2 regions of the Arthrobacter sp. 05T423 genome follow, and region 1 is predicted to be linked to the other one. Evidence: predicted binding sites of a transcription regulator. Region 1 holds the regulator's gene; the other holds the start of a gene.
The links. Region 1 encodes LexA, which represses DNA repair genes until DNA is damaged. Its sites were predicted from a motif close to TCGAACANNTGTTCGA; they were not measured.
Positions count from the first base shown of each region.

Region 1 (14,121 bases):
CGGTCAACCTCGACCTCAGCGGCCTTCAGGCCCTGGATCAGGCGGTTGTAGGTCAGGCCGTTGGCGCGGGATGCAGCGTTGATGCGCTGGATCCACAGGCGGCGGAAGTCGCCCTTCTTCTTCTTGCGGTCGCCGTAGCTGTACACAAACGAGTGCAGCAGCTGCTCTTTGGCTTTGCGGTACAGGCGTGAGCGCTGTCCACGGTAACCTTTGGCGCGTTCGAGGATAACCCGGCGCTTCTTGTGGGCGTTTACCGCCCGCTTCACACGTGCCACGTGCGTACTCCTTCAAAAATCTGATCCCAAGCGACTACTGCCGGTAACCGGCCGGCCTGAGAAGGCTTATTGGTAGTTGACTGGTGCCAGGTGGCAGTCAGTCAGAGTGCTTGAAATTAGATGCCGAGCATCTTCCGGATGACCTTGGCGTCGCCCTTGAAGACGATCTTGTCGCCGGCGAGGCGGCGGGTCAGGCGGCTGGACTTGTGCTCCAGGTAGTGGCGGCGGTTGGCCTGCTGGCGGCGCAGCTTGCCGCTGCCGGTCAGCTTGAAGCGCTTCTTAGCACCACTGTGGGTTTTCATCTTCGGCATGGGAACCGATCTCCTTACGTATCCGCGGACAATGTCCGCAGTTCTATCGTGCAGCCGCCCCTGCGGGCGGCGTGCTGGTTGCTGGCTGACTGAAGGCGATGCCTTCCGCAGTTTCGAACTAGGTAGTCTTCTTGCCCGCCGGCTTGGGCGTGGGCCGGGGCGCTGCGGGTCGTGCAACAGGCTTCGGCGCGGCGGGCCTCGCCACCGGCTTGGGCGGGGCCGGGGCAGCTGCAGGCTTCGGCGCTGCCGGAGCAGGCGACTCAGCCACAGGAGCCTTCGGCTCAGCAGGTGCTGCCGCCTTCGGTGCTGCGGGCGCTGCCGCCCTGGGAGCAGCGGGGGCTGCCTTCGGGGCTGCTGCGCGGGGCGCCTCAGCCTCCTTGGCGGCCTTGGGCGCTTCCGCAACCTTGGGTGCTTCCGCGGCCTTGGGTGCATCGGCAACCTTGGGTGCTTCCGCGGCGGGGGTCTCGGCAGCCGGAGCCGCTTCGACCGGAACCGAGGGCGCTTCGACGGCGGCTTCCGGCGCAGCTGCCTCAGCTGTTGCCGTAGCTTCCTGCGCTGCCGGCGCCTCGTCAGCGGCGGCCTCCGTGGAAACCTGGAAGCCTTCCGGCAGAAGGTCGGCAAGCGACTGCGTCAGGGGTGCCTGATCGTCACCGGAGGTGTCCACACGGCCGGCAGCCTTGGCTTCGTTCTGGGCCTTGGCTTCAGCACGCTGGGTTGCACGGCGCGCTTCTGCCTTGGCCTCCGCCTTGTTCTTCAGCGGACCGATGACCATGACCATGTTGCGGCCGTCGATGCGGGGGCTGGACTCCACAACACCGACCTCACCGACGTCTTCCGCGAAACGCTGAAGCAGGCGCAGGCCCATTTCGGGACGCTGCTGCTCACGGCCACGGAACTGGATCATGGCCTTAACCTTGTCCCCGGCTCCGAGGAAGCGCAGGGCGTGACCGCGCTTCGTCTCGTAGTCGTGGGTGTCAATCTTCAGGCGGAACCGAATTTCCTTCAGAACCGTGTTGGTCTGGTTCTTCCGGGCTTCACGGGCCTTAACTGCGGCTTCGTACTTGTACTTGCCGAAGTCCATCAGCTTGCACACCGGAGGCTTGGCCTGCGGTGCAACTTCAACGAGATCCAGGTCGGACTCGGCAGCCAGACGCAGGGCATCCTCAATACGGACGATTCCTACCTGTTCGCCGGCAGGACCGACCAGCCGCACCTCAGGGACGCGGATACGCTCATTGATTCTTGGCTCGCTAATGTTAAAGCTCCTGTGTTTGTTATGGGTGTTCCACCGGCAAAATAGAGAAGGCCCCCAATTGCCGGAGCAATCGAAGGCCTCGAAGATCGGATGTGCACATCCCGCGAGGGACTGCACGCATTCCCCAGGCTCCTGCCCGGTGAAACGCCCGACCGTTACCCGGCAACCTTGCTTCCCTGAAGCTTCCAGGGAAAACGGCTGACGCGGGTGGGAGAGAACTCCGCTTGCAAACTGAATATCAATTCTACAGAACGATACCCGCTCACCGCACGTTCGCGGCAGTGGGTCTCATACACGGCAAAATAACGACATCCAGTCGGTCTGTGACAAGCTTACCAGTATGAGCACTCCAGACAGCAATTCACACGTCTACCAGGCGCCCGGCGCCGGGGACGACGTCACGCAGCAAATCCGCGACATCTCCGAAGTTCCCGCGATCGAGGTCATCACCACGGCCGCTGTGCACCTCATGAGCGCCTCCGCCGTAAAGCTGGGTCTGGCCGCTGAGGAGAACGCCGCAGAGCTGAAGGACCTGGACGAGGCCCGCAAGCTCATCACCGCCCTCGCCGGCCTGGTCACGGCGGCCGCCCCGGAGATCGGCTCGCAGCATGCCGGCCCGTTGCGCGACGGCCTGCGGTCCCTGCAGCTCGCGTTCCGCGAAGAGTCCATCATTCCGGATCCTCCGGGCAAGGGTCCCGGTGAGAAGTTCACCGGTGCAGTGAACTAAGGGTTGAATTACGACGGCGGCGGGCCGGCTCTTCGGGGCCGGCCCGCCGCCGTTTTTGTCGCCCACGTGCACTTCCCCCGGTGCCGGTCGCACTGCACCGCTACCTCGTCTCCCGAAACCGGGAGGGTCAGATCGAGGCGGCGCGGCGGCGGAGCTGCTGCAGGACCAGCCCCGCGACGCACAGGAGCACGCCGGCCACGCCGACGGACACGAAGCCTCCCGCCGGGCCGATGCTGTCGATGAAAAGTCCGGCCAGTGGAGCCCCCAAAGCCACGCCGGCGGTCAGCGCCGACCCATACCAGCCCATGGCCTCGCCGCGCCTGGCCTCGTCGACCAGCTCGGCCACCTTCTCCGATGCCGCCGATAGGACAGGCGCGCAGAGGAGGCCCGGCAGCAGCGACAGCAGGCTGAGGGTCAGGGTGTCAGTGGCAAAGCCCATGGGGATGGTCAGGGCAGCCATTCCCAACAGCAGGAGGATCGGGGAAACCGCCCGGTGCATGGCTCCGTAGATGAGGCCGCCGATCACCGATGCGGCGCACCAGAAGAGGAACACCACGCCAATTTCGCGCTGGTGCCCGCCAGTCTCCAGCGCGGCCACAATGCCAACGTCGGTGCCGCTGAGCACCATGCCCGCGCCCCCAGCAACGGCGAACACCGCGGCTACCGCCGCGGTGAACCAGCCGAAGCTGTTGGCCACCCTGCGCCGCAGGACTGCCCGGCGCCTGCTGCCCGCGGACGCAGGACCGAGTTCGGCCGCAGCCTCTTGCAGGTGTGCGGGGGCGGCGGCAACAACGGCAACCTCGGCGGCAACCTGTTCGTCCGCATCGCAGGACTCGGAGCGTACGGCACTGCGGGTAGGCGGGTTGAACCACATGAGGAAGAGTCCGGCCAGCGATGTCGAGACACCGACGGCGGTCAGCCCAAGCACCGACTGGCCGCTCGTGGCCACCACAGCACCGGCGGCCGGGCCGATCATGAAGACCAGCTCCGTGCTGACCGCATCCAGTGCGAAGGCGGTCCTGCGCTGGTCTCCGTCCGCCAGGACACCCAGGGATTGCCGCACAAGACTGAAAATGGGAAGCGTCAGCAGTCCGCCCACGAACACCAGCGGCAGCAGCCACTGGTAGGACACGTGCGGCACGATGGACCAGATGACGGTTTCCGAAATCACCGAAGGAATCAGCGCAGTCCGCAGGCCCGCCGTATCCACACGCCGGCCGCGCCATGGTGCGCCGAGCGCGATGCCGATGGTCATCACGGCCGCTGCAGTTCCGGCGGCCGCATATCCCTCCCCGAGGGTCAGGACGATGTGCAGGGTCAGCAGGACCCCCGCTGCCGAATGCGGGATGCGGGCAATCATGCCGACCGCCAGGAGACGGCGGATCGGCCGGACGGCCAGCAGCTCCCGGTACAGGCTGAAATTCACGGCTGGGTCCTCAATTCCGCGGCCGGACAGCAACGGAAGGGACCTCCACCGGTCGGCGGTTACTGCGCGGCGCGCCTTAGTTTGACTTCGATCGAATCAACGCGCTCACCAAACAATACATTCCGGCTCCACTCGGTCTGGAGGCCGGCAACGAGCGCCTGCACCGCAGCCGCGTCCAGGCCGTCCTCCAGGTAGAGCACCACACGCAGTTCCGGTCCGGCTCCGCCGCCTTCAACGCGGCTGCCGGAGGCCGTAGTGGTGGCCACTCCCCCGCCAGGAAGGACGTCAAGTGCGCGCACTGCGGGTTTGCCCTCCGCTCCGGTGCGCAGCACCGTGGCCAGCTCGGCGTCCGCGTAGGCCGGGACCCACTGCCTCTGCTGCGCGAGGGCCCAGACGGCCGGGCGCCGGACCACGAAGGTCACTTCGGAGCCGGGGTCCACAACCAGCAGCTCGGCGCCTTCGGCGACGGCCGACAGGGCGGCCCTCGCGGCGTAAACGGCCACGGGGCGCGCGTCCCGGTGCCATGCTGTCAGGGCTGCTGCCGTAGTGAAGATCGGCATGGCGAGGCGGCCGTCCGGCGCCTTGAGCGTCACCAGCGCCATGTCCGCCTGTTTGTCGGCGTGCACGCCGTGCGCCCCTTCGGCTTCCTCCGCCAGTTGCGCCACCACGGGAACAAAGACGCGGGCGGTGGCCAGCGAGGCCACCACCGCGGCTTCCTCACCGGCGCCCGTCACGAGGGCTGCGACCGCGGTGAGGTAGCCAGCGTCGGCCGTGCCGTCGTCGTCCTCGAAGTTGTGGATCTTGGCGTCATCGCCGGTGAGGCTGCGCCCCGCCCAGGGCTGCCCCGCGGAATCGGTGGTGCCTCCCGCCCCGGCGAGGGCGGCCTCGATATGACCGGGCAGCCGGCGTGCCGGCGGCAGGTCCGCTGCCGGTCCGCCGCGGTGCGTGGAATTGCCCTGGTGCTCGGTCACAACGGCGTCCTAGCGGCGGCCGGCGACGTCGAGGGCCTCGGGCAGAGTGAAGGCACCGGCGTACAGCGCCTTGCCCACGATGGCGCCTTCGACGCCGAGCGGCACCAGGGAACGAAGGACCTTAAGGTCATCGAGGCTGGAAATGCCGCCGGAAGCTACCACTGGCTTGCCGGTCTTCTCCACCATCCGCCGCAGCAGTTCAACGTTCGGCCCTTGCAGCGTGCCGTCCTTGGTGACGTCGGTGACCACGTAGCGGGCGCACCCGGCGTCTTCGAGGCGGCCCAGCACGTCCCAGAGGTCACCGCCTTCCTTAGTCCAGCCGCGTCCGGCCAGCGTGGTCCCCCGGACGTCGAGGCCGACGGCGATCCGGTCACCGAAGCGGTCGATGGCCCGCGCAGTCCATTCCGGGTTCTCCAGGGCGGCGGTTCCGAGGTTTACCCGGGCAACACCGAGGTCCAGCGCCTTCTCCAGCGACTCGTCGTCCCGAAGGCCGCCGGAGAGCTCTACCTTGATGTCCAGCCGGCCCACCACTTCGCGCAGCAGGTCCGCGTTGGAGCCGCGTCCGAAGGCAGCGTCCAGATCCACCAGGTGAATCCACTCCGCGCCCTGCTGCTGCCAGTTGAGGGCAGCTTCCAGGGGCGTCCCGTAGCTTGTTTCGCTGCCGGCCTCACCCTGGACCAGGCGCACCGCCTGGCCGTTCACGACGTCGACGGCGGGTAGCAGTTCAAGAGCCGGCAGCTCATTTTGGCTGGTCATCTGGGGGTCCTCAGTTCTTGTAGGCGCTGTAGTTCGTGGGGCGCTGTTCCCGTGCGTGCCGATTCCTGCGGCGCGAACGGCGGGTTAGGGGTTACTTGCCCGGAAGGGTCAGCAGGTAGGCGGCCAGCAGCGACATGGCAGCCAGCGCGTAGAAGCCGATCTGGATCCAGAGCGGCTTGCGCTGCTGCCTGAAGGACAGCCCGCCGCCCACCATGAGGCCGGCCAGTCCCATCAGGAGGATTGACCACATCTAGGCGCCCGCTGCTTGCCGGGAATGCGGCCCGCGGAGTCCGTCGACCCAGTTCTTCAGGAGCCGTGCGCCGGCGTCACCGGACTTTTCCGGGTGGAACTGGGTGGCGCAGAGCGGGCCGTTCTCCACGGCGGCGATAAAGGGGGCACCGTGCTCGGACCACGTAACCAGGGGCGGCGCCATCCGGGGCTGGATCACATCGAAGTCCCAGTTCTGGACACCGTAGGAGTGCACGAAGTAGAAGCGCTCACCTTCCACACCGTCGAAAAGCCTGGAGCCTTCCGGGACATTGACAGTGTTCCAGCCCATGTGCGGCACCACTTCGGCCGGCAGGAGTTCCACCTTGCCGGGCCACTCCCCCATGCCTTCGGCTTCGGTTCCGTGTTCGACGCCGGCCTCAAAGAGCACCTGCAGGCCGACGCAGATGGCCAGGACCGGACGGCCACCCGCAACGCGGCGCCCGATCATACGGATTCCGTCCACCGCCTTGAGCTCACCCATGACGGTTTCGAAGGCGCCGACGCCGGGCACAACCAGCCCGTCGGCGTTCAGCACGTCCTCGGGCTTGGAGCTGAGGATGACCTCGGCACCGGCGCGTTCCAGGGCTCGCACGGCCGAGCGGACGTTGCCGGAGCCGTAGTCCAGGACGGTGACGGTGGGCTTGCCCTCCGGGGAAGCCGGCTTCAGCGTGGCCGAGGGATCGATGATTGCGCCCTCGCGCAATACTTTTCCGGTCACAGTGCCCCCTTGGTGGACGGAATGCCCTCGACGCGGGGATCCGGCTCGACGGCTGCACGAAGGGCCCGCGCGAAGGCCTTGAACTGGGCTTCCACGATGTGGTGCGGGTCGCGACCGGCGATGACGCTCATGTGCAGGCAGATGCCGGCGTGCAGCGTGATTGCCTCAAAGACGTGCCGGGTCAGCGATCCTGTGAAGTGGCCGCCGATCAGGTGGTACTCCTGCCCGGCGGGCTCGCCGCCGTGCACCAGGTAGGGCCGGCCGGAGACGTCAACGACGGCGTGCGCGAGAGCTTCGTCCAGGGGCACGGTGGCCTCGCCGAAGCGGCGGATGCCGGCCTTGTTGCCCAGGGCCGTGCGGAGCACCTCGCCGAAAGTGATGGCAACGTCCTCGACGGTGTGGTGGACGTCGATGTGGGTGTCGCCGGTGGCCTTGACGGTCATGTCGATGAGTGAGTGCTTGCACAGCGCCGTCAGCATGTGGTCGTAGAACGGGACCGATGTGCTGATGTCCGACACTCCGGTGCCGTCGAGGTTGATCTCCACCAGCACGGAGGATTCGCTGGTGGCACGCTCCATGCGTGCAGTCCGTGCCTCGGCAGCCTTGGTTCCGGTGTCGCTCATGGTGATGAATGTCCTTTGACGAAGGATGGGGTCGGACCTGACCTGGTCCATATCCAAGTTTAGGCCGGAAGTGCGGACTGCCTGGCCAGGATGCTTTCCAGTGCGTCCAGGAAGGCTGTGGTTTCCGTCTCAGTTCCGGCGGTGACCCGCAGGTGGCCTGCGATGCCGACGTCCCGGATCAGGACCCCGGTGTCCAGCAGTTCCTGCCAGACCAGGTGGGGATTCTCCAGCCCGCCGAAGAAGACGTAGTTGGAGTCGGACGCCGCAGGCCGCAGCCCCATCCGCGTCAACTCGGCGACAATCCGGTCGCGCTGCCGCTTGATGTCCTGAACATCGGCCATGAGTGCCTCCCGGTGCCGCAGCGCCGCCAGGGCGGTTGCCTGCGTGACTGCCGAGAGGTGGTACGGCAGGCGCACCAGCCGGAGGGCGTCGGTCACTTCCGGGGCCGCGGCCATGTAGCCGAGGCGTGCGCCGGCAAGCGCGAACGCCTTGCTCATGGTCCGGGAGACGATGAGCCGCTCGCGGCCCGGCAGCAGCGTGAGGGCGCTGGGCGTGCCGTCGTGCGCGAACTCGTGGTAAGCCTCGTCCACCACCACGACTGCCTGGCTCGCCTCGCCCGCATCGTAGACGGCCTCCACCACATCCAGGCCAAGGCCGGTTCCGGTGGGGTTGTTCGGCGAGCACAGGAAAACGATGTTGGGCCGGAGTTCGCGCACCTGGCTTGCGGCCGACTCGGCACTGAGGCCGTAGTCATCAGCTCGCTTGCCGGCTATGTAGGCCGTGTCCGTGCCGCTGGCGAGGAGCGGGTACATGGAGTACGTCGGCGGAAAGCTCAGGAGCGACCGGCCCGGGCCCCCAAAGGCCTGGAGAATCTGCTGCAGGACCTCGTTGGAGCCGTTGGCTGCCCAAAGGTTCTCCGCGCTGAGCCCGTGGTCAAGGTATTCCGCCAGGGCTTCCCGGAGTTCGGTGAATTCACGGTCAGGGTAGCGGTTGAGCCCGGCGGCGGCCTCGGTTACCGCCGCGGAGATGGCCGCCCGCACATCGGCCGGCACCCCATGCGTGTTCTCGTTGACGTTGAGCAGGATCGGAACATCCAACTGCGGGGCGCCGTAAGGGCTCAGTCCCCTCAGGTTGGTCCGCAGGGGCAGTCGGTTCAGTCGCTCAAGCTGGTCAGTCACCTAGACAGTTTAAGTAATCCGCAGCGTTCGCCGGAAACTGTGACGGTTCCGCAACCCGGAACCTGGCGAAGTCGTGGCGTTCCGGCGCCAGAGGTCACGTCATTCGGACCGGCCTGTCTGTCTTAGTGGGTCCACTTACTTGGTGGGCACAAACAGCTGCTGGCCGGGCATGACCTTCCCGGCCTGAAGGTCATTGAGCTGGACGATGTCCGCAATCACATCCCGGGGGTCGCGGGACGGATCGACATGTCCGGCAATGGCCCACAGCGATTCGCCGGGCTGCACCGTGACCGAAACCGTGGGCGTGACGCTCAGGCCGCCCGCAGCATCGGCGGCCTTGGCGGGCGAGTTCAGCAGCCCTGCCAGGGACAGGATGACGGCGGCCAGAAGGACCAGCGGCAGGCCGATCAGGACAATCCGGCCGCGACGGGTGAGGCGGAGGCGCGGCGGCTTGCCGGGCCGGGACACTGCACGGGGCTGAGGCGCCGCGCCGCCGACTGTAGCGCGATGGAAATCCACGTACTGGACAGTGGCTGAACGGGACACTCCCGCTGAACGTGACACTCCCGTTGAACGTGACGCCGCCGTTGAAGTTGATGCTGCTGTTGAAGCTGACATGGCGTGAGCCCTCCTGGACCGATTTGTACTGCCTCGCATTCGAACAAACAATTCGAACACCGGGCTATCAAGCGGCCCTCACTAGAACACATGTTCGAACTTTGCTTTTTCTAGTTTTAGCACCTATCAACGAATTAAGTCGAGACTCGCTAGAACAAATGTTTGAAAAAGCCTTATGGCTGGCCTACGTTGGAAATCACAGAACAACCACATCTGCAGTTGATCAGCAGGGTCTGACATTTTTCAGGCCGGAAGTTCCCGGCCACTGCAGCGACCGCGGCCGGGAGGAACGGAAAGGCGTTGGCGAACATGGCAGCACAGGCCTCTGACGGCAAGGCTCCCCAGCGCAGCCCGCGGTCTCAGCGGACCCCCAAGGGACTTACTGTCCGGCAGAAGAAGATCCTGGAGACCATCCAGCGCTCGGTCAACGACAACGGTTACCCGCCGTCCATGCGGGAAATCGGCGACACCGTCGGCCTGGCCAGCCTGTCCAGCGTGACCCATCAGCTTTCCCAGTTGGAAAAGCTTGGCTACCTGCGGCGCGATCCCAAGCGGCCGCGAGCCATGGAGGTGCTGATGCCGCTCACTCTGGATGCGGGCACGGCGAAGTCTGCCGGTGCGGACAAAGCCCCAGCACTCAGGTCAGCAGACGCTTCCGTGTCCGAACTGCCCAGCGCCATGGACACGGCAATGGTGCCGCTGGTCGGCCGGATCGCCGCCGGCGGACCCATACTCGCCGACCAGATGGTGGAGGATCTGATGCCCTTGCCCCGCCAGTTGGTGGGGCACGGTGAACTGTTCATGCTCAAGGTCGCGGGCGATTCCATGGTGGATGCCGCCATCTGCGACGGCGACTGGGTAGTGGTCCGGCGGCAGAGCGACGCGGTCAATGGCGACATCGTCGCTGCGCTGCTCGACGACGAAGCCACGGTCAAGACGTTCCGGCAGCGGGACGGACACACATGGCTGCTACCGCAGAACACCCAGTATGAGCCCATCCTCGGTGACCACGCCGTTGTGATGGGGAAAGTGGTTTCCGTACTCCGCTCGCTGTAGTCTCTGGAGCTTGTAGCCCCGGGCAGCTTGTAGCCCCGGGCAGCTTTTTGCCCGGGGCTTTGTCACGCCTGCGCTCCGGCGAGCCTTTCCAGCGCCGCCACGGCGGTCTTCCGGTCTGTCGTCGGCCAGAACGGCGGAAGTGCAGCCCGCAGGAATCCGCCGTAGCGTTCCGTGGACAGCCGGGAATCCAGCACCGCCACCACGCCCTTGTCGTTCGTGGACCTGATGAGACGTCCCGCCCCCTGGGCCAGCCTGATGGCCGCGTGGGTGGCGGACACGGACATGAAGCCGTTGCCGCCGGCCTGGGCAACGGCCCGGGAGCGGGCGGTCATGAGTGGGTCGTCCGGGCGGGGGAAGGGAATCCTGTCAATCACCACCAGGCGGCAGGAACCGCCCGGCACGTCGACGCCCTGCCACAGTGACATCGTGCCGAACAGGCAGGTGTCGGGCTCGTCGGCAAACTGTTTCACGAGGGCCGTCATGGTGGATTCGCCTTGGCAGAGAATGCTGACATCCAGCCGCGTCCGAAGGGCGTCTGCCGCTTCCTCCGCGGCCCGCCGTGAGGAGAACAGGCAGAGGGCTCCCCCTCCGGAGGCGCGGATCAGTGACTCGAGTTCGTCCAGCGCCTCAGGTGACGTGCCCCGGCCCGGCTTCGGCAGGTGGCCGGCCACATAGAGGATGCCCTGCCTGGGGTAGTCGAAGGGCGAACCGACGTCGACGCCCGTCCAGCTCGGCGCACCGTCCCCGACCAGGCCCAGCCCGCCGGCGGCAGGTTCGAAGGCGGAGCCGATGGCAAGCGTGGCCGATGTCAGCACCACGGTATGCCCCGCAAACAGGCCTTCCCGGAGCCGGCCTGCGACGCTCAGCGGGGCGATGTTGACCAGCGCCGGGGCCGTCTCGTCCGGCGCCGAGTAACCCTGCTGGGGATCAAACGTGCTGTTCCGGGAGAACCAGACCACCTCGCGGTTTTCCCTGGCGGCGACCAGCCGCTCGCAAAGTTCCAAGATCACCAGGAGGCGGGAGCGCACGAGCTGCCTGCCGCCGTCGGCTGTTGTATTGCTGTCCCCTTTGGAATCCGACAGTGCCGCCCGGCACGCCTCGCGAAGCTGGTCCACGCAATCGAGCTGTTCGTCGTTGAGGCCGTTGGGCAGGAGCCCGCTGGGAACGCCCACCAGGGCCACCTCGAGATTGGCGGCTGCTGTGTTGAGGGCATCTACGGTGATCCCAGTGTGTTTGCGGGCGCCGGAGGCCGCGGCATGGACCATGGCCACCGATAGCTGCCCCGAAACCGCGCCGGTCACCCGGTCCTGGAGCTCGTGGGCCTCGTCCACCACCACGACGTCGTACTCCGGCAGCACGGCCAGGCCCTCGAAGGCGCTGACGGCCAGCATGGCGTGGTTGGTCACCACGACGTCGGCTTCGGCGGCGTTGTGCCGGGCCAGCTCGCTGAAGCACTCCTCCGCGAGGGGGCATTTCTGCGCGCCGAGGCATTCCATGGAAGTGACGGACACCTGCCGCCAGGCCCGGTCCGTGACGCCCGGGAGCAGTTCGTCCCGATCACCCGTCGTGGTCTGTTTCGCCCATTCGCGGAGCCTGACAACCTCCTTGCCGAGCTGTGACGAGGGGCCGCCCATGGCCGCGGCGAAGTGCGGGACGCTGGTGTCCTCGCCCAGCGAGAAAAGCTGGCCCTCCGACGGCTCCTCTGTGGGAAAGCCGCCCTCAAGCTTTTGCCTGCAGACGTAGTTGGCGCGGCCCTTGACCAGCGCAACCTTCACGGGCCGGTCGAGTGCCGGTTTGAGGCTTTCCAGCAGCCGGGGAAGGTCCCGGCCGACGATCTGGGTCTGCAGCGCCAGGGTGGCTGTGGAGACGAGGGTGGGCTTGTTGCTCTCGAGGGAATGGGCGATGAGCGGAACCAGGTAAGCCAGCGACTTGCCGGTTCCTGTGCCGGCCTGAACCAGCAGATGGTCGCCGGTCTCGATGGCACGTGCCACCTGCCGGGCCATCTCATGCTGGCCGCTGCGGCTTTGGCCGCCCATGCCCGCCACGGCACGGTCGAGCAGATCCAGTACATGCTGCTCGCCGGCCGTGGCGCTGGCTGCGGCGTCTGCCACCCCGTCAGTCATTAGTGATGAAGGATTCCAGTTCAGCCGCGAGGCCTTCCCGGACCATGACGACGGCGCGCGTGCCGCCCTCCTCGTGATCCAGGCTGAGGATCTCCGCGTCGGAGTCGTGCAGCTTGCTGATGAGATCGCCGCGGTGGTAGGGCACGAGGAGCTGCATCTTGACGTTCGGCCGGGGAATGGACTCGCTGATCGCCTTGAGCAGCTCAGCAATGCCCTCCCCCGTGCGTGCCGAGACCACCACGTGCCGCGGTTCGCGCTGCTTGAGCCGCTCCACCACAAACGGGTCGGCGGCATCGGCCTTGTTCAGGACGATGATCTCTGGCACCTTGCGGGCATCCACCTCGGCGAACACCGAGCGCACGGCGGCGATCTGGCCTTCCGGGTCCGGGTGGGACACGTCCACAACATGCAGGATCAGGTCTGCATCCGCCACTTCCTCAAGGGTGGAGCGGAAGGCCTCCACCAGCTGGGTGGGAAGGGAACGGACGAAGCCCACGGTGTCAGCCAGCGTGTAGCCGACGCCGTCGGAGGTCTCGGCCTTGCGGACGGTGGGGTCCAGGGTGGCGAACAGGGCGTTCTCCACCAGGACTCCGGCGTCGGTGAGGCGGTTCAGCAGCGAGGACTTGCCGGCGTTGGTGTATCCGGCGATGGCCACGGACGGGACTTCATTACGATGGCGGTTGGCCCGTTTGGTCTCCCGTGCCGGCTTCATCGCGGCGATCTCACGCCGCAGCTTGGCCATCCGGGTACGGATCCTTCGCCGGTCCAGTTCGATCTTGGTTTCACCGGGACCACGCGAGCCCATGCCGGCGCCGGCGCCGCCCACCTGGCCACCGGCCTGGCGCGACATCGATTCACCCCAGCCGCGGAGGCGTGGGAGGAGGTATTCGAGCTGGGCCAGCTCCACCTGGGCCTTACCTTCGCGGCTCTTGGCGTGCTGGGCGAAGATGTCGAGGATCAGCGCCGTGCGGTCGATGACCTTCACCTTCACGATGTCTTCAAGGCCGCGCCGCTGGGATGGAGCGAGTTCGGCGTCCACCACCACGGTGTCCGCGCCGGTGGACATCACCACGTCCTTGAGTTCCAGGGCCTTGCCGGAACCGAGGAAAGTGCCCGGGTCCGGCTTGGCGCGGCGCTGGACCAGTCCGTCGAGGACTTCCGAGCCGGCTGTTTCCGCCAGGGCAGCGAGTTCTCGCAGGGAATTCTCGGCGTCGGCAAGCGTGCCTTCGGTCCAGAGCCCGGTCAGCACTACGCGCTCCAGGCGCAGCTGCCGGTATTCGACTTCGGTGACGTCCTCGAGTTCGGTGGACAGCCCGGCCGTGCGGCGCAGTGCCCGGCGTTCTTCGAGGTCCTGCTGGTCGCCGTCGTAAGTGCTGTGTTCTTCGGCGAGCTGCGAGATGGCCTGCGCCTTACCCAGGACGCCCTTGCTGTCGGCGCGGCCGCTGTCGCCTGCCGCCGTATTCCTGGCCGGGACGTCCTTGGCGAGAATCCGGTCGATGACAGCCTGGATCTCCTCGGGACTCATGTCCTGGGCGGCTGGCCCGGATCCGGAATTTTGCTGATTGGTCATGGTCTCCTTTGAAGGTTCTGCATCTTCAGAATAGTGCTGATTGCCGCCCTTGGCTGCGGTATTCGCGCTGGGCTGACTGCGAGGGGTCATCAAGGTGCTCCTGACTGGCCGGCAGCGGGCATGCAACGCCGGCGGGAAGAGGTCTGATTGAGTGCTGTTTGGGCTGCGCTGTGTTGAAAGCTGCGCTGTGTCTCTCGCTTCGCTGCGGCGGAAGGTGATTAACCTGCATCGCCTCGGAAGGGAG
Region 1 is NZ_JBFTLC010000005.1:37,248-51,368, forward strand. It holds gene rplT (50S ribosomal protein L20) at 1-275, opposite strand, end outside; gene rpmI (50S ribosomal protein L35) at 392-586, opposite strand; gene infC (translation initiation factor IF-3) at 705-1,799, opposite strand; gene AC1DFE_RS05840 (DUF1844 domain-containing protein) at 2,182-2,568, shown strand; gene AC1DFE_RS05845 (MFS transporter) at 2,696-3,994, opposite strand; gene AC1DFE_RS05850 (SseB family protein) at 4,054-4,965, opposite strand; gene priA (bifunctional 1-(5-phosphoribosyl)-5-((5-phosphoribosylamino)methylideneamino)imidazole-4-carboxamide isomerase/phosphoribosylanthranilate isomerase PriA) at 4,975-5,721, opposite strand; gene AC1DFE_RS05860 (hypothetical protein) at 5,813-5,971, opposite strand; gene hisH (imidazole glycerol phosphate synthase subunit HisH) at 5,972-6,709, opposite strand; gene hisB (imidazoleglycerol-phosphate dehydratase HisB) at 6,706-7,332, opposite strand; gene AC1DFE_RS05875 (histidinol-phosphate transaminase) at 7,392-8,510, opposite strand; gene AC1DFE_RS05880 (LysM peptidoglycan-binding domain-containing protein) at 8,646-8,978, opposite strand; gene lexA (transcriptional repressor LexA) at 9,438-10,184, shown strand; gene AC1DFE_RS05890 (ATP-dependent DNA helicase) at 10,247-12,307, opposite strand; gene hflX (GTPase HflX) at 12,300-13,877, opposite strand.

Region 2 (14,121 bases), on a different contig from region 1:
GTCATCGAAGAAGGTGGTGGCCTTCACGACGGCGGCGGCGCGCTGGGCCGGGTTGCCGGACTTGAAGATACCGGAGCCGACGAACACGCCGTCGGCGCCAAGCTGCATCATCATCGCGGCGTCGGCCGGGGTGGCGATGCCGCCGGCGGTGAACAGCACCACCGGGAGCTTGCCGGTGGCGGCAATTTCCTTGACCAGTTCGTACGGTGCCTGCAGCTCCTTGGCGGCCACATACAGCTCATCCTCGGGCAGCGAGGCCAGCTTCTTGATCTCGGCGCGGATCTGGCGCATGTGCGTGGTGGCGTTGGAAACGTCGCCCGTGCCGGCCTCGCCCTTGGAACGGATCATGGCCGCGCCCTCGTTGATGCGGCGCAGGGCCTCACCGAGGTTGGTGGCACCGCAGACGAAGGGAACGGTGAAGTTCCACTTGTCGATGTGGTTGGTGTAGTCGGCCGGGGTCAGGACCTCGGACTCGTCGATGTAGTCCACGCCGAGGGACTGCAGGATCTGGGCCTCGACGAAGTGCCCGATGCGGGCCTTGGCCATGACCGGGATGGAGACGGCGTCGATGATCTGGTCGATCATGTCCGGATCGGACATGCGGGACACGCCGCCCTGGGCGCGGATGTCGGCCGGGACGCGCTCAAGCGCCATGACGGCAACGGCACCGGCATCTTCGGCGATGCGGGCCTGCTCGACGTTAACGACGTCCATGATGACGCCGCCCTTGAGCATCTCTGCCATGCCGCGCTTGACGCGGTTGCTGCCCGTCACGCTGTTGGCGGACGAGCCGGCTTCGTTGCTTACATCAGGTGTAGACACAAAAACCCCTATGGGTAGCTAGATGACCTTCGCCGGGAGTGCAGACGGCACGGAGATGCCGTTTTTCGCACACACCGGATTACCGGATCCATTGACCGGGCAGTCCTAATACTAGTCCCCCCGCGGCAGCCCGGCTTAATCAGGTTTGTTCGGAGTCCTCCAGCGACTGGATCCGCACGGCCAGGACACGCTGGACCACGGTAATGAAGCTCGCCGCGGCCAGCAGCACCAGGGTCGCCAGCAGCACGACGGGCGGCAGTCCGGCACCGGTAAGGCCGGTGATCACCAGTACCGAGACCAGCCGTTCGGCACGTTCGGCAATGCCCACGTTCGCCTGGAAGCCAAGGGACTCCGCCTTCGCCCGGACATAGGAGACCACCATGCCAAGAACAAGGCAGACGACGGCGGCAACGGCTATGGGGGCGTCGGCGCCGCCTGTGAAAAACCAGATGGCCAGGCCGGCAAAGAGTGCACCGTCCGCCAGCCGGTCCAGGCTGGAGTCCAGGAAGTTGCCCCAGCGCCCACCGAGCTTCTGCATCCTGGCCATGATGCCGTCGATGACGTCGGAAAAGATGAACGCCGTGATGAAGACCGTTCCCCAGAACAGCTGGCCCAGCGGATAGAAGACCAGGGCCCCCACCACCACGCCGGCTGTTCCCACAATAGTGATGGCGTCGGGCGAGACGCCCATTTTCAGTAGCCAACGTGCGATCGGGGTAAACAGCGCGGTGAAGAACCCGCGGGCATGCCTATTCAGCATGCGTCTCCCCGGGCCAGGCATCGGCGACCTGCTGGCGGACCTCGCCGAGGGTCTGGGTGATCGCCTTGGTCTGGGCGATGATCGGGAAGAAATTTCCGTCCCCTCCCCAGCGGGGCACAATGTGCTGGTGCAGGTGCCCCGCGATGCCGGCACCGCCCACGATCCCCTGGTTCATACCGAGGTTGAAGCCGCCGGGATTCGCCACCTTTCGCAGCACACGCATGGCGGTCTGCGTCAGGTCGGCGAATTCCGCGGTCTCCTCCACCGTCAGGTCCGTGTAGTCGGGGACGTGGCGGTAGGGGCACACGAGAAGGTGGCCGGGGTTATAGGGGAACAGGTTCAGCACCACGTAGCTCGTGCGACCGCGGTATACGATGAGCGACTCCTCATCGCTGCGCGCGGGCGCGACGCAGAACGGGCAGTCGTCCTGGTTCTTGAACTGGTGCTGCCCGCCTTTGATGTAGGCCATGCGGTGCGGAGTCCACAGCCGCTGGAAGGCATCCGGGACGCCGGCCAAGCCAAAATCGTCCGTTACCTCCGCATCGCCGGGATAGCCCGAATCCGTGTTCTCCTGCACGTGTTCCCCCTCCGCCGCGGCTAGCTGGTCCGGTCGCGGACAGCGTCAACGATCCGCTGGACAGCCTCGGCCACAGGCACCCCGTTGTCCTGGCTGCCGTCCCGGAAGCGGAAGGAGACGGCGCCTGCCTCGGCGTCCTCACCGCCGGCGATCAGGACGAACGGGATCTTGTCCTTGCTGGCCGTGCGGATCTTCTTCGGGAAGCGGTCCGAGGAGATGTCCACCTCGGCGCGGATGCCGGCAGCCTTGAGCTTGTCAACGACGTCGAACATGTAATCGTTGAAGGCCTCCGCCACGGGGATACCCACCACCTGCACGGGAGCCAGCCAGGCCGGGAAGGCACCGGCATAGTGCTCGGTGAGGACGCCCATGAACCGCTCCACCGACCCGAAGAGGGCACGGTGGATCATGACGGGCCGCTGGCGGGTGCCGTCCGCGGCCTGGAACTCGAGTTCGAAGCGCTCAGGCAGGTTGAAGTCGAGCTGGATGGTGGACATCTGCCAGGTGCGCCCGAGGGCGTCCTTCGCCTGGACCGAAATCTTGGGCCCGTAAAACGCGGCTCCGCCCGGGTCCGGAACGAGCTCTAGCCCGGAGGCCTCGGCAACTTCGGCCAGGGTGCGGGTGGCTTCCTCCCAGGCGGCGTCCTCGCCGACGAACTTGTCCTCGTTCTTGGTGGACAGCTCGAGGTAGAAGTCGTCCAGGCCGTAGTCCTTGAGCAGGCCGAGGACGAAGTTCAGCGTGGTGGTGAGCTCATCCTTCATCTGCTCGCGGGTGCAGTAGATGTGGGCGTCGTCCTGGGTCATGCCCCGCACGCGGGTCAGGCCATGGACCACGCCGGACTTCTCGTAGCGGTAGACCGAGCCGAATTCGAAGAGCCGCAGCGGCAGTTCGCGGTAGGACCGGCCGCGCGAGCGGAAGATGAGGTTGTGCATGGGGCAGTTCATCGGCTTCAGGTAGTAGTCCTGGCCGGGCTTGCGGACCGTGCCGTCCTCATTCAGTTCCGCGTCGATGTGCATCGCCGGGAACATGCCCTCCTTGTACCAGTCCAGGTGGCCTGAGACTTCGTACAGGTGCCCCTTGGTGATGTGCGGGGTGTAGACGAACTCGTAGCCGGCGTCCACGTGGCGCTGCCGGGAGTAGTCCTCCATGGCCTTGCGGATGATGCCGCCCTTGGGGTGGAAGACAGGGAGACCCGACCCCAGCTCATCGGGGAAGGAGAACAGGTCCAGCTCGGCGCCAAGCTTCCGGTGGTCGCGGCGCTCGGCCTCGGCGATGCGCTCCTGGTAGGCCTTCAGGGCTTCCTTGGTGGGCCACGCGGTGCCGTAGATGCGCTGCAGCTGCTGGTTGTTCTGGTTGCCCAGCCAGTACGCGGCCGAGGACCGGGTCAGGGCGAAGGCGTTGGAGATGAGCTTGGTGTTGGGCAGGTGGGGGCCGCGGCACAGGTCGCACCAGACGCTGTCCCCGCTCTTGCGGTCGACGTTGTCGTAAATGGTGATGTCGCCGGCGCCCACTTCAACGTTGACGCCTTCGCCGGCGTCGGCGGCGTCGTTCTTCTTGCCCAGCAGCTCGAGCTTGTAGGGCTCGTTCTTCATGGCTTCGCGGGCCTCGTCCTCGGAGACGACGCGTCGGACGAACTTCTGGTTCTGGTTGATGATCTTGAGCATCATCTTTTCCAGCTGGCGCAGGTCCTCCGGAGTGAAGGGCTCCTCGACGTCGAAGTCGAAGTAGAACCCGTCAGTGATGTAGGGACCGATGCCGAGCTTGGCGTCCGGGCGCAGCTGCTGTACGGCCTGGGCCATGACGTGCGCGGTGGAGTGGCGCAGCACGTTGAGCCCGTCGGGGGTATCGATGGTGACGCCTTCAACCTGCGCGCCTTCGGGAAGGGGCTGGTCCAGGTCCTTCAGCTCGCCGTCGACCCGGGCCACAACGACGTCGCGGCGCTCAAAGAAGAGTTCCGCGCCGGTGGTCCCGGTAGTCACCTTCATTTCTTCGCCATCGACGATGAGGGTGATCTGCTGGGCATCTGACACGGGTGTCTCCTATTCAAAGTTCAGGCTTCGTAGCTTGTGGCGTACGGGGACCACAGCCAGCCTCGTCAATGTTATCTGTTGCGGAAGTGGCGAGCCAAAGCGCCACGGCCGCGGCCGGTTGGAACTATTGGAAAAGGGATAGGCCAGTTCAACTCCCCAGGCCGGTGATGGCCAGGTTTCTGCTGATGCCTTCCAGAGGTCCCGGCTGCCTGAATTCCTGTTCGGTGTCATCGCGGCCGTTGGTCCCCTGTTCACCGTTTTCCCGCTCAGGGAACGGCAGGGTGTCCACCTGGCTGAGGTCCCAGGCCATGCTGGCGCTGAGGCTGATGCCGCGCGGACCTGTCCGCCGGGTGGTTCCCCGGATGAGCAGCAGGCGGGTGCCGAACAGCAGCGGGCCGGCATGCTCCTGGGCTTCGTGGAAGAACACGGAGTCCACGCACCCGGTGCCGTCGTCGATGCTGATGAAGACCACCCTCCTGCCGCCGCGCATGGGCGGTGTCTGGGTGGCGATGCGGACACCGGCCACCAGAACCTCCGTGCCGTTGCGCAAACCCAGCAGCTTGTCGGCGGTGGTGACACCCAGCCGGTCCAGGAGCGGGCGGTGGCTGGACATCAGGTGTTCACTGACATCAACTGCCATCAGGTCCAATTCTGCCCGGACGGTCTCCACCGTGGTCGGCTCCGGCAGGCCGGGCTTAACGTTCCGCAGTTCGACGTCGCCAAGGGGCAGTGCAAGTTGCCCCTCAATGACGTCGGCGGCCTTCCTTGCCGGCTTGCTTTGGAGGCTTTGAAGGTGGTGCACAAGGTCTGCCCGGTTGGCCGTCCCGCCGGATTCCCGGTGCAGGGAGTCAAAAGCGCCCAGTTGGGCTAGCCGTTTGATGCTGGGCTTGGTGAGCCTGGAGCGGTCCCTCAGATCCGCCAGAGAGTCATAGGGCTGCCCGGCTACGATCCGCTTCAGTTCAGAACCGGACAGCCCGAAGATGCCATTGAGGCTCAGCCTGATGCCCAGCTTTCCTCGGTCCGGGCCCTCCGCTACCCGTTCCACCCGGTATTCAGCCCCGCTGCGGTTGATGTCCAGCGGAAGGATGGGGATGCCCATGCGCCGCGCCTCGGCAACAAGGAGCCGCTTGGGGTACATGCCGGGATCGTGTTCCCACAGGCCCGCGAGGAATGCTTCCGGATGGTGGGCTTTCAGCCAGGCCGACTGGTAAGTGGGCACGGCAAAGGCGGCGCCATGGGCTTTGCAGAAGCCAAAACTGGCGAACGATTTCAGGGTGCCCCAGACCTTGTCCACTACCTCCGGCGAATACTTCCTGGCCCTTGCCTCGCGGCGGAAAAACTCCTCAACGTGGCCTTCCTTGACCTCGTTGCTCAGCGCCCTGCGGAACTCGTCGGCCTTCGCCAGCCCGCAGCCGGTCATCACGTCAAAGGTCCTCAGAATCTGCTCATGAAAGACCGTCACCCCATGGGTTTCCTGCAGCACCGGCTTCAGGTCCGGATGCGGGTAGGTCTCCGGCGCGAAGCCGTGCCGGTGTTCGAGGAAGGGCCGGACCATGTCCGATTTCATGGGGCCGGGGCGGAACAGTGATATGTCGATGATGAGGTCGTTGAACTCGCGCGGGGCCATCTTTCCGACCAGCTCCCGCTGGCCCGGTGATTCGATCTGGAAGCACCCCAGGGTGTGGGTGCTTCTGATCAGCTCATAGGTGGGCTCGTCGTCCAGCGGCACGGCATTGAGGTCGATCAGGCCGTCCTCCCTGATGTAATCGGGACCCGTGCCATCTGGCGCCACGGGATGGGCTCCCGCCGCCACCACTTCAGCCTTGGAGGGATGGATGCGGATGATCTCCCGCACGGCGAAGGCCATGGCACTTTGCATCCTGACACCCAGGACGTCGAGTTTCAGCATGCCCATGGGGTCCATGTCGTGCTTGTCGAACTGGCTCATGGGCAGCCCAAGGCCGCTGGGCTGGACGGGGCTCCGGTCCAGCAGGGTGGCATCACCGAGGATCACCCCGCAGGGATGCATGGAGATGTGGCGCGGAAGACGGTCCAGCCGTTCGGTGAGGTCCACCAGGAGGTCCAGTTGCTGGTTCTCCGAGAAGTTACGCTGTTCCACCCGTCCGGCGAATTCGCGAAGTTCCGGTTTTTCCTCCAGGGCTTCCCGGAATTTCCGGGCTGAAAAGCGCCACAGCTGCTTGGCAATCTCACCGACATCGCCGTCGTCCAGCCCCAACGCAAGCCCGGCGTCCCGCACCGCACCGCGAGCGCGGTACCCGTTCTGCATGCTCATCAGAGTGACGCGCTGGGAGCCGAACCGGTCAAAGATCTTCCGGTAGACGTTGTGCCGCTCGGCGCTTTCCACATCGATATCGATGTCCGGGAGCGTGGAGCGGTCGCCGGAGAGAAACCGTTCGAAGATCAGGTCATGCTGAAGGGGGTTCACCTGGCTGATGTCGATCAGGTAGTTCACCAGGCTGGAGGCCCCAGACCCCCGGGCTGCCGCCCTCACGCCCATGTCCAGGATCATGCGGGACACCTCTGCCACAGTCAGGAAGTAGGAAGCAAAGCCGAGGCGGGCAATGATCTTCAGCTCATGCTGCAGCCTGACGCGCATGGCTGCTTCCGCCTTCCCCGAAATGCCGGGGAAGCGCCGCGCAATTCCGGCCTCGCAGCGCTGGGCGAGTTCTGCCAGCGGATCCCCTTCGATGCCGATGACGGCGGCCTCGGGAACCACAGGCTGCTTCCAGCCCATGTCGGTCACGGGATCCATGCGGCACCGGTCCGCGAGCGCCTCAGTCTGCGCGAGCAGCACCTGGAGATCGGCGGCCCCGTAGCCGGCGGCGTGAATGACTTCCTTGCCCAACTGGAGCATTTGGTCCGGGGATTTCAGCCACCCCTGCCCGGTGGGCTGGAGCAGCGGCGCGGCGGAGAGTTCTGGAAGCGACTTCAGTGTGCGGGCCGAATCGAGGACGTCTGCGGTGGCCGCCCCGTCCTCCTCACAGTAACGGACGGCGTTGGTGAGCACGGCGGGCACGCCATGCTCCTGCGCCAGTTTGAGCATGCGGACCGCGTGGGCCGTGCTCAATGGTTCACCCGGGGCGCTGAGGTGGGTGACGATCTCTGCTGCGACGCTTCCGGCGGGCATGGCGTCCAGCCAGCTCTTAAAAAGGGTGCGGGGCCGAAGGTACCGCCGTCCGCCCAGCGCAAGGCCGACGTCGGAATCCGGGCCCAGCAGCACAGTGAGCACGGGTTTAAGGGTTTCCGGGTCCAGGACGCGAGATGCGAGTTCAGCTCTGGTGACGGCGACGGGAACTGTTCCCCCGGCCTTGCCAGTGGTGCGTGCGTGTGCGTCGGAGATCAGCCGGCACAGTGCCTTGTACCCTTCACCGCTGTTGTGACCGTGCGCTAGGACAACGACCCGCCCGGTCACGCGGGCAGCCGAAAACCGGGTTTTGGACAACCGGGCACCTGGCACCTGTTCACCGGACATTACGGCGTCATGGTCTCCCTCGTGGTCGAACACTGACAGATCCACGCCGACCACCGGGTCAATCCCGGCAGCCATGCATGCCTTGAGATGTTTTACGGTGCCGTACAGGCCGTCCCGGTCGGTGCACCCCAGGGCGGTCGCCCCCTGGGCCGCTGCCGCCTGGGCGAGCTCATCGGGCCAGGAGACACCGTAGTGGGCGCTGAAGGCGGTGGAAACGTGCAGGTGAGTGAAGCTCATGCTGTTTTGGGTCGGAGTGCAACACTGGGCCGGAGGGCGTCGTGGATCCGGAGCAACCTCCAGCGTCCGCTGCCTGCATGCCTCACCAGGTCAAGGGTCAAAGGTTCAGGTGCGTCTGCGGCCGGGGTTTCCGGCTGAGGGCTTTTGCCGGCGGGGAGGACCTGCACCCGCCAGATCTCGTGGTCGACAAGCCCGGGGCCGCTTCCCAGCGGGGCGCGCCGCTCTTCGGCCCACCACTGGCGGCGCTCATACCAGCGCACAGGCTCGGCGCAGACCCGGTAATCCCTGCCGCCCCACCGAAGCTCAGCAGGCTCACCGGTGGGTGCGCAGACGACGTCAACAGACTCGCTGAACGTTCCCATAGTGCCTCCGGATACCAATCTCATCCTGCAGAATATACGCAGGCATTCGAATATGTATTCGAATACTTCAAGTCTACGCCGGGCCCGGGACAAAACCTACATGGGTGTGGACGGACGGCGGCTCACAGGGCAGGATGGTGCCATGAGTTCCAATGACGCGCTCCTGAAGCAGGTAAGCATCGCCGCCAAAGAAAGCACATTGGTGGCCAGGTTTGATATCGACGGCAATATTCCAGCATCGGGCGCCTTTGTTGTGGGGCTTGTGGCTGCCACTCCGGATTATTCACATCAACGGAGGCTGGGAATCGAGTTCATGAACGGCGAGGCGGTCTCGATCTACTCCTTCAGCCATGACGGCACAGAGGAGAACTTCGACCTCAGCAGCGTTGAGCACTCGGGCAACACCATCACGGGCAACTTCCCCATGAGCACGGTCATGGGGCTGGACAAGAGCCACCTCATGTCCGCGTTCAGCGAGGCCGACGGGCGGGAATTCCAGTCCGGCGTGCCCGTCGAGGAGAAGCTCTAGAGGGTCAGCGCCCCCTGCGAGCGGCACCGGGCATCAGCCCGGACCAGCCGGCCCCGCGCCCCGGCGCGCCATTCAGCGGCTAGGCCGTCGGCAGCCCGGACCCGTCGGCCCGATCCTGTCAGCCGGCAGGCTAGCCAAACGGAAGCAACGGCTCAGCTGTTGTCATTGTGGATTTTCATCTCAAGCTCGATGAACTTCGAGATCATGGCCCGGTACGTGGTTTCCACGATGTCCGGGTCTATTTCTTTTTTCTCAGCGGCCGCGCGCACATGCTCGATGACCCGTTCCACCCGGCCCGGTGCGCGCACCTCGGCGTCGTCACCCTTCAGGGTCCCTGCGATGCGGATCAGGCGCTCGCGGCGGGCGATCAGCGTGACGATCTGCTCGTCCACCTCGTCCACCGCGACCCGCACGGCGGCGAGCTGTTCCCGGTCAGCCTGGGCGTTTTTCTCGTCTCCGTGATTTGTGGGCATGATCATGACAGTATCGAACCATGCAGCCCAGAGTCGATTTTATTTCATTGGGAGTGCGCAGCGTGGCCGCCTCCCGGCGCTTCTATGTGGACGGCCTGGGCTGGCCGGTCCACCGCGAGGTTACCGACGAGGTGGTGTTCATCCAGGCCAACCACGGCCTGATTCTCTCCTTGTGGGATGCCGGGCAGATGCAGGCCGAGGCCGCCGTCGATGCGCCCGCCGCGGTCCCGTGCATTACGCTCAGCCACAACGTCGGCAGCGCTGAGCAGGTGGACCACGTAATGGCTCAGGCAGAGTCTGCCGGCGCGGCCATCGTGGCCCCGCCCAAGACCCAGCCGTGGGGCGGCTACACCGGATACTTCGCCGATCCGGACGGCTTCCGCTGGGAGATTGCGTTCAACCCCACCTGGACAGTGGACGACGGCGGCCAGGTCACCGTTTGACCGCAGGCTCAGAACCGTCTTATCGCGGCCTTAGAACAGTGCCTCCACGGGTTCGATGAGCTCCGGGGAGTTGTTGCGGACGTTGCCCACCGCCTTGCCCACGGAATCCACCCTCCAGCCTGCGGCAACGTCCTTCACCCCGGACCGCACCAGATCCACCAGCCCGGGGGCGTCGTCCACGCCGGGGTCCAGCCATGCTGACATGGTGTCGCGGCTCATCGGCAGCGGAACGCGGTCATGGAGCGCGGTCAGTTCGGCGAACACCGTGCCTTCGGTGCCCGCCGGCGGCGAGTCCGCCGTCATGATGGACATCGAGAGCATCCACTGGGCGGGTTCACCCGGCGGCACGGACGGGTCCTTCCACCACTCGTACAGTCCGGCGAAAGCAATGGCCGAGTCGTCCCGGGGGTGGACGTAATAAGGCTGCTTGCTGCGGCCCTCGCCCTGTTTCCATTCGTAGTAACCGTCGGCCGGGACCGCGCAGCGCCTCGACTGGACAGCCTTGCGGAACGCCGGCTTCTCGAGGACCGACTCGCTCCGGGCATTGATCATTTTCGGACCTATGCCCGGACTTTTCGCCCAGGACGGCACCAGGCCCCAGCGGGCAACGTGCAGCTGGCGGACGGTGCCGCCGTCGATAAGCCGTTCCAGGACGATTGGCGCGCCATCCGTGGGCGCAACGTTCCACGACGGCGGGATTACGGTTTCGTTCTCAAGTTCGGCGTCGAATTCGGCCAGCAGATCGCCCACTGCCCGGGCCATGACGTAACGTCCACACATGGCACCAGCATGCCATTGCAACAGAGGCGGGGGAATACCGGCGCCCGGGTTACGGTTGAGGGGAAGGAAACCGACAGGACCATATCAATCCGAGGAGAGCCCGTGGACTTTACCCCCGAAGACGGCACCATCACCATGTTCTCGACCACCTGGTGCGGCTACTGCAACCGGCTGAAGAAGCAGCTGGACGCCCAGGGCATCGGCTACACCGAAATCAACATCGAAGAGGTCGACGGTACGGCCGAGCTCGTGGAACAGATCAACGGCGGCAACCGCACCGTCCCCACCGTTCTCTTCCCGGACGGCACCGCTGCCACGAACCCCTCCGCAGCCGAGGTCAAGAGCAGGCTCGCCGCCTAGGGCTCACGCCACAGCGAAGATTCACCAGTAAAGGCACCGGAATCCGGTGCCTTTACTGTTTTGTTCAGACCTTTTCGGCGATCCGGTCCGGCATCGGCCTGGGAGTGCGGGCTTCCTTGCGGCGGGCCAGGAAGGCCCACAGCCTGGTGTCGTCCGCGTGGGTCCGGGGTTCCGGATGGTCCACAGGCACCGGTTTTCCGGGCGCAGCTTGCGGTGGCACCGGCTCCCGGTGCGCGTCAGGCTTTGGGACCGCGTCCTTCCGGGTGTCCCAGCCGAAATCCGCCCGCGATGAATAGCACATCACCGACCTCCTTTTGCAGCGGCTGTTCTTTAATCGTCCTCTCGTGGGCGTTTGAAAGCGACAACCCTGGGTACGAAAATTCCGGGGCCAGCCCCACCTCCGGGACGGCCAGACCAGCGCTTTCCAGTTCGAGTTCCATTCCGCGTTCCAAAGGATTGCTGTGAATCCAGTTTCGCCGCAGATCGGCACCGTCTTCGTCCCCGTCAGCGATATTGAGGAAGCCCGCGACTGGTATTGCGGCATGCTCGGCGTGCCCGCCGACGACAGGGTCCTGCTGGACCATCTGTACATTCTGCCCATGGAGGGGGCGGGCCTCGTTCTCGACAGCAAGATCTACGCCCCCGGCGCCGTCTTCCAGGTTCCTGCTTTTCACTTCAATACGGCCGACATCCAGGCCGCCCACGCATTCATGAAAACCCGGTGTGTGGAACTCACGGACATCAACGATGACCAGTGGTTCAGCTTCCGGGATCCGGACGGCAACGTCCTCATGATCTGCCAGATCCCGCCGGCCACCGAATAGCCGGGCCGCAGGGGCGGCACAGTTGCTAGGCGCGGAGGCTGCTGAAGTCCGCCTCGCCCAGGGTGGCGTACTCCGCGTAGGTGCGGACCACCGCGTCCTCGATAGCCTGCACGTCAAGGCCGGGCACAAGGTCGTTGGCCGCGCCGGCTGTGGCAGGATCCCAGTCCAGCCCCAGGGCCGCGTAGCTGGCCGTCAGCACTTCGCGGATGGGCGCCGAGTTCTCCACCACGACGACGGAGCTGAACAGCCACGCGCCGGACACCACGCGCTGGGCGGTGCCCACCAGCTTGATCCGGTGGCCGGGAGCGTCGGGGGCGAAGCCGTGGACGCTGTATTCACCCGGGCAGTACTCCCCCGGGATCTCGCCGACGGCGGCGTGCACGCCCACGCCCCGGAGCGCCCCGGCCAGCATCTCGCCGAAGAAGCCAAAGCGGCCCTTGGCTCCGGCGATCGCATCGCTGTGCGGCTCCACGTGGTCAATGATCAGGGTGCCTTCGTGGTACGCGGCGGCGCGACCTCCCGCCTTGCGGATCAGTGGCTCGAACCCCAGGTCGCGGCAGGCCTGGGCGGCGGCGCCGAAGCCCGGCAGGCGGGTGTCGCGCTGGCCGAAGGCAACAGTCGGTGCCGGCCGGTACAGCCGAAGGGTGGGTCCGGTCTCCCCTGCCCTTGCCTTGCCGAGGAGCTCGATCCCGAAGTCAAGGTCCCGGAGGGCGCCCAGGGACTGCACCTGCCGGACGAGGGTCAGAGTCCGTGAATCAGACCCGGCCTGCTGCATGTTGCTAAGCTCCCTTATGGTCGTATTGCAATTTCTGGTGGTCGCGGCCGCCTTCGCCGTGATCGACGCCGTGTGGCTCAAACTCATGAACCCGTTCTACCGCAGCCACATCGGTGAATTGCTGGCCGACCGGCCCCATCTAGGGTACGCCTTGGCGTTCTATTTGATTTACATCGCGGGCATCGTTTTCTTTGCCCTGCGGCCCGCGCTCGACGGCGGCACCTGGCTGACCGCCGTCGGCCATGGGGCGGCGCTGGGCGCCTTCGCCTACGCAACGTACGACCTCACCAACGCCGCGACCCTCAAGTCCTGGCCGCTGCAGCTCATTGCCGTGGACATGGCGTGGGGCGCCCTGCTGACCGCCCTCGCCACGCTCGCGGGCTGGCTGGTCTTCCACTAGGCGGTCAGCTTTTCCGCAACGTGAGGATCTGTTCCGCCCGGCCGAATGGGCCGGACCGGTCATGGAGCACCGTCGAGGTAAGGCCGATGCCGTCGACGCCAAAGGACACGGCGTTGTCCAGCCCTAGCCACTCGCCCTCGGGCCTCCGGTACATGTGGATTTGGAGGTCCAGGTTCGGGAAGGCGTAGCTGTCCTTGCCCGGCGGCACCCGCGCGGCAATGCCGTTGGCGGTGTCCACAAGCCCCATGAGCCGTGCCATGTCCGTGCTGTCGTTTCCGTCCGTGAGTGGATGGTCCGTGCGCAGCCACACCTTCCCGGCACCGGGCCGGTGACCTTCCGCCACCCGCATCTCCAGGGAGCGGATGTACCCTCCCGGCCAGACGCTGGCCCCGTCATAGGGCTTGCATTCCTCTGGAGTGGGGATGGCGCCATCCTCGACGGCGGCCACCGCAGACGTATTACTGGTGATCATGCGCCAGGCTGTCGCCCTGATGGCCACGCGCCCGGCCGCCACCAGGTCAGCCTGCAGCAGCTCGATGGTTCGTCCCGGGCGCAGCGTGCTGGTGACCACCTCGAATTCGCCGCCCGGGATCAGTCCCAGGATTTCGTAGCTGAGCCTGGCCATCCGCATGTCGGCCCGCGGCTCATGCCGGTCCAGCCGGTCCGCCAGGAGCCCCGACGCGGGGGCCATGTGCTGTTCGTGGGCGTTCCAGGCGCCTTGCGCGTGGATAGTTGAGCGGAACCGGCCGCCGCCGAGGTCCTGGTAGTAGAAGTCGCCGTCGGCGAGTTCCGGGAGTTCAGCAGTCAACGGTGACTCCTTCAAAAGCGTGATCGGTTAATCCCGATTCACTCTATCGCTTAGGGCGTGCGGCGCCGTGTCAGGCCTCAACCCGGACTCCGTGCCAGAAGGCCACATGATCCCTGATGCGGGCAGCCTCGGAGAAGGGGTCGGCGTAGTACCAGGCGGCATTCTCGTTTCGCAGACCGTCAACACGCAGGCTGTAGTAGCTCGCCTCCCCCTTCCACGGGCAATAGGTGGAGTGGGAGCTGTCCTCCAGGAATTCGGCGCGCACTGACGCTTTGGGGAAATAGTGGTTGCCCTCCACCTTCACGGTGGCGTCGCTCTCCGCGATCACGGCGCCGTTCCAGACCGCTCTGACCATAGGGCTTCCTCCTCGGGAATGGTTCCGTTACTCCTCCAACACGTGGCTGTCCGCAATGATTCCTGCAGCAGAAAGCGGCCATGAACCGCGCGC
Region 2 is NZ_JBFTLC010000007.1:23,410-37,530, reverse strand. It holds gene pdxS (pyridoxal 5'-phosphate synthase lyase subunit PdxS) at 1-822, opposite strand, end outside; gene pgsA (phosphatidylinositol phosphate synthase) at 962-1,582, opposite strand; gene AC1DFE_RS07845 (HIT family protein) at 1,572-2,159, opposite strand; gene thrS (threonine--tRNA ligase) at 2,180-4,144, opposite strand; gene AC1DFE_RS07835 (DNA polymerase III subunit alpha) at 4,338-7,919, opposite strand; gene AC1DFE_RS07830 (DUF6504 family protein) at 7,916-8,281, opposite strand; gene AC1DFE_RS07825 (hypothetical protein) at 8,424-8,810, shown strand; gene AC1DFE_RS07820 (chorismate mutase) at 8,963-9,289, opposite strand; gene AC1DFE_RS07815 (VOC family protein) at 9,304-9,726, shown strand; gene AC1DFE_RS07810 (SOS response-associated peptidase) at 9,757-10,506, opposite strand; gene AC1DFE_RS07805 (mycoredoxin) at 10,609-10,866, shown strand; gene AC1DFE_RS07800 (hypothetical protein) at 11,103-11,306, opposite strand; gene AC1DFE_RS07795 (VOC family protein) at 11,328-11,690, shown strand; gene AC1DFE_RS07790 (lipoate--protein ligase family protein) at 11,716-12,465, opposite strand; gene AC1DFE_RS07785 (DUF2177 family protein) at 12,482-12,865, shown strand; gene AC1DFE_RS07780 (thioesterase family protein) at 12,870-13,673, opposite strand; gene AC1DFE_RS07775 (DUF427 domain-containing protein) at 13,744-14,028, opposite strand.
Region 2: the regulator LexA is predicted to act here: its motif matches at 8,328-8,343, upstream of AC1DFE_RS07830 (DUF6504 family protein).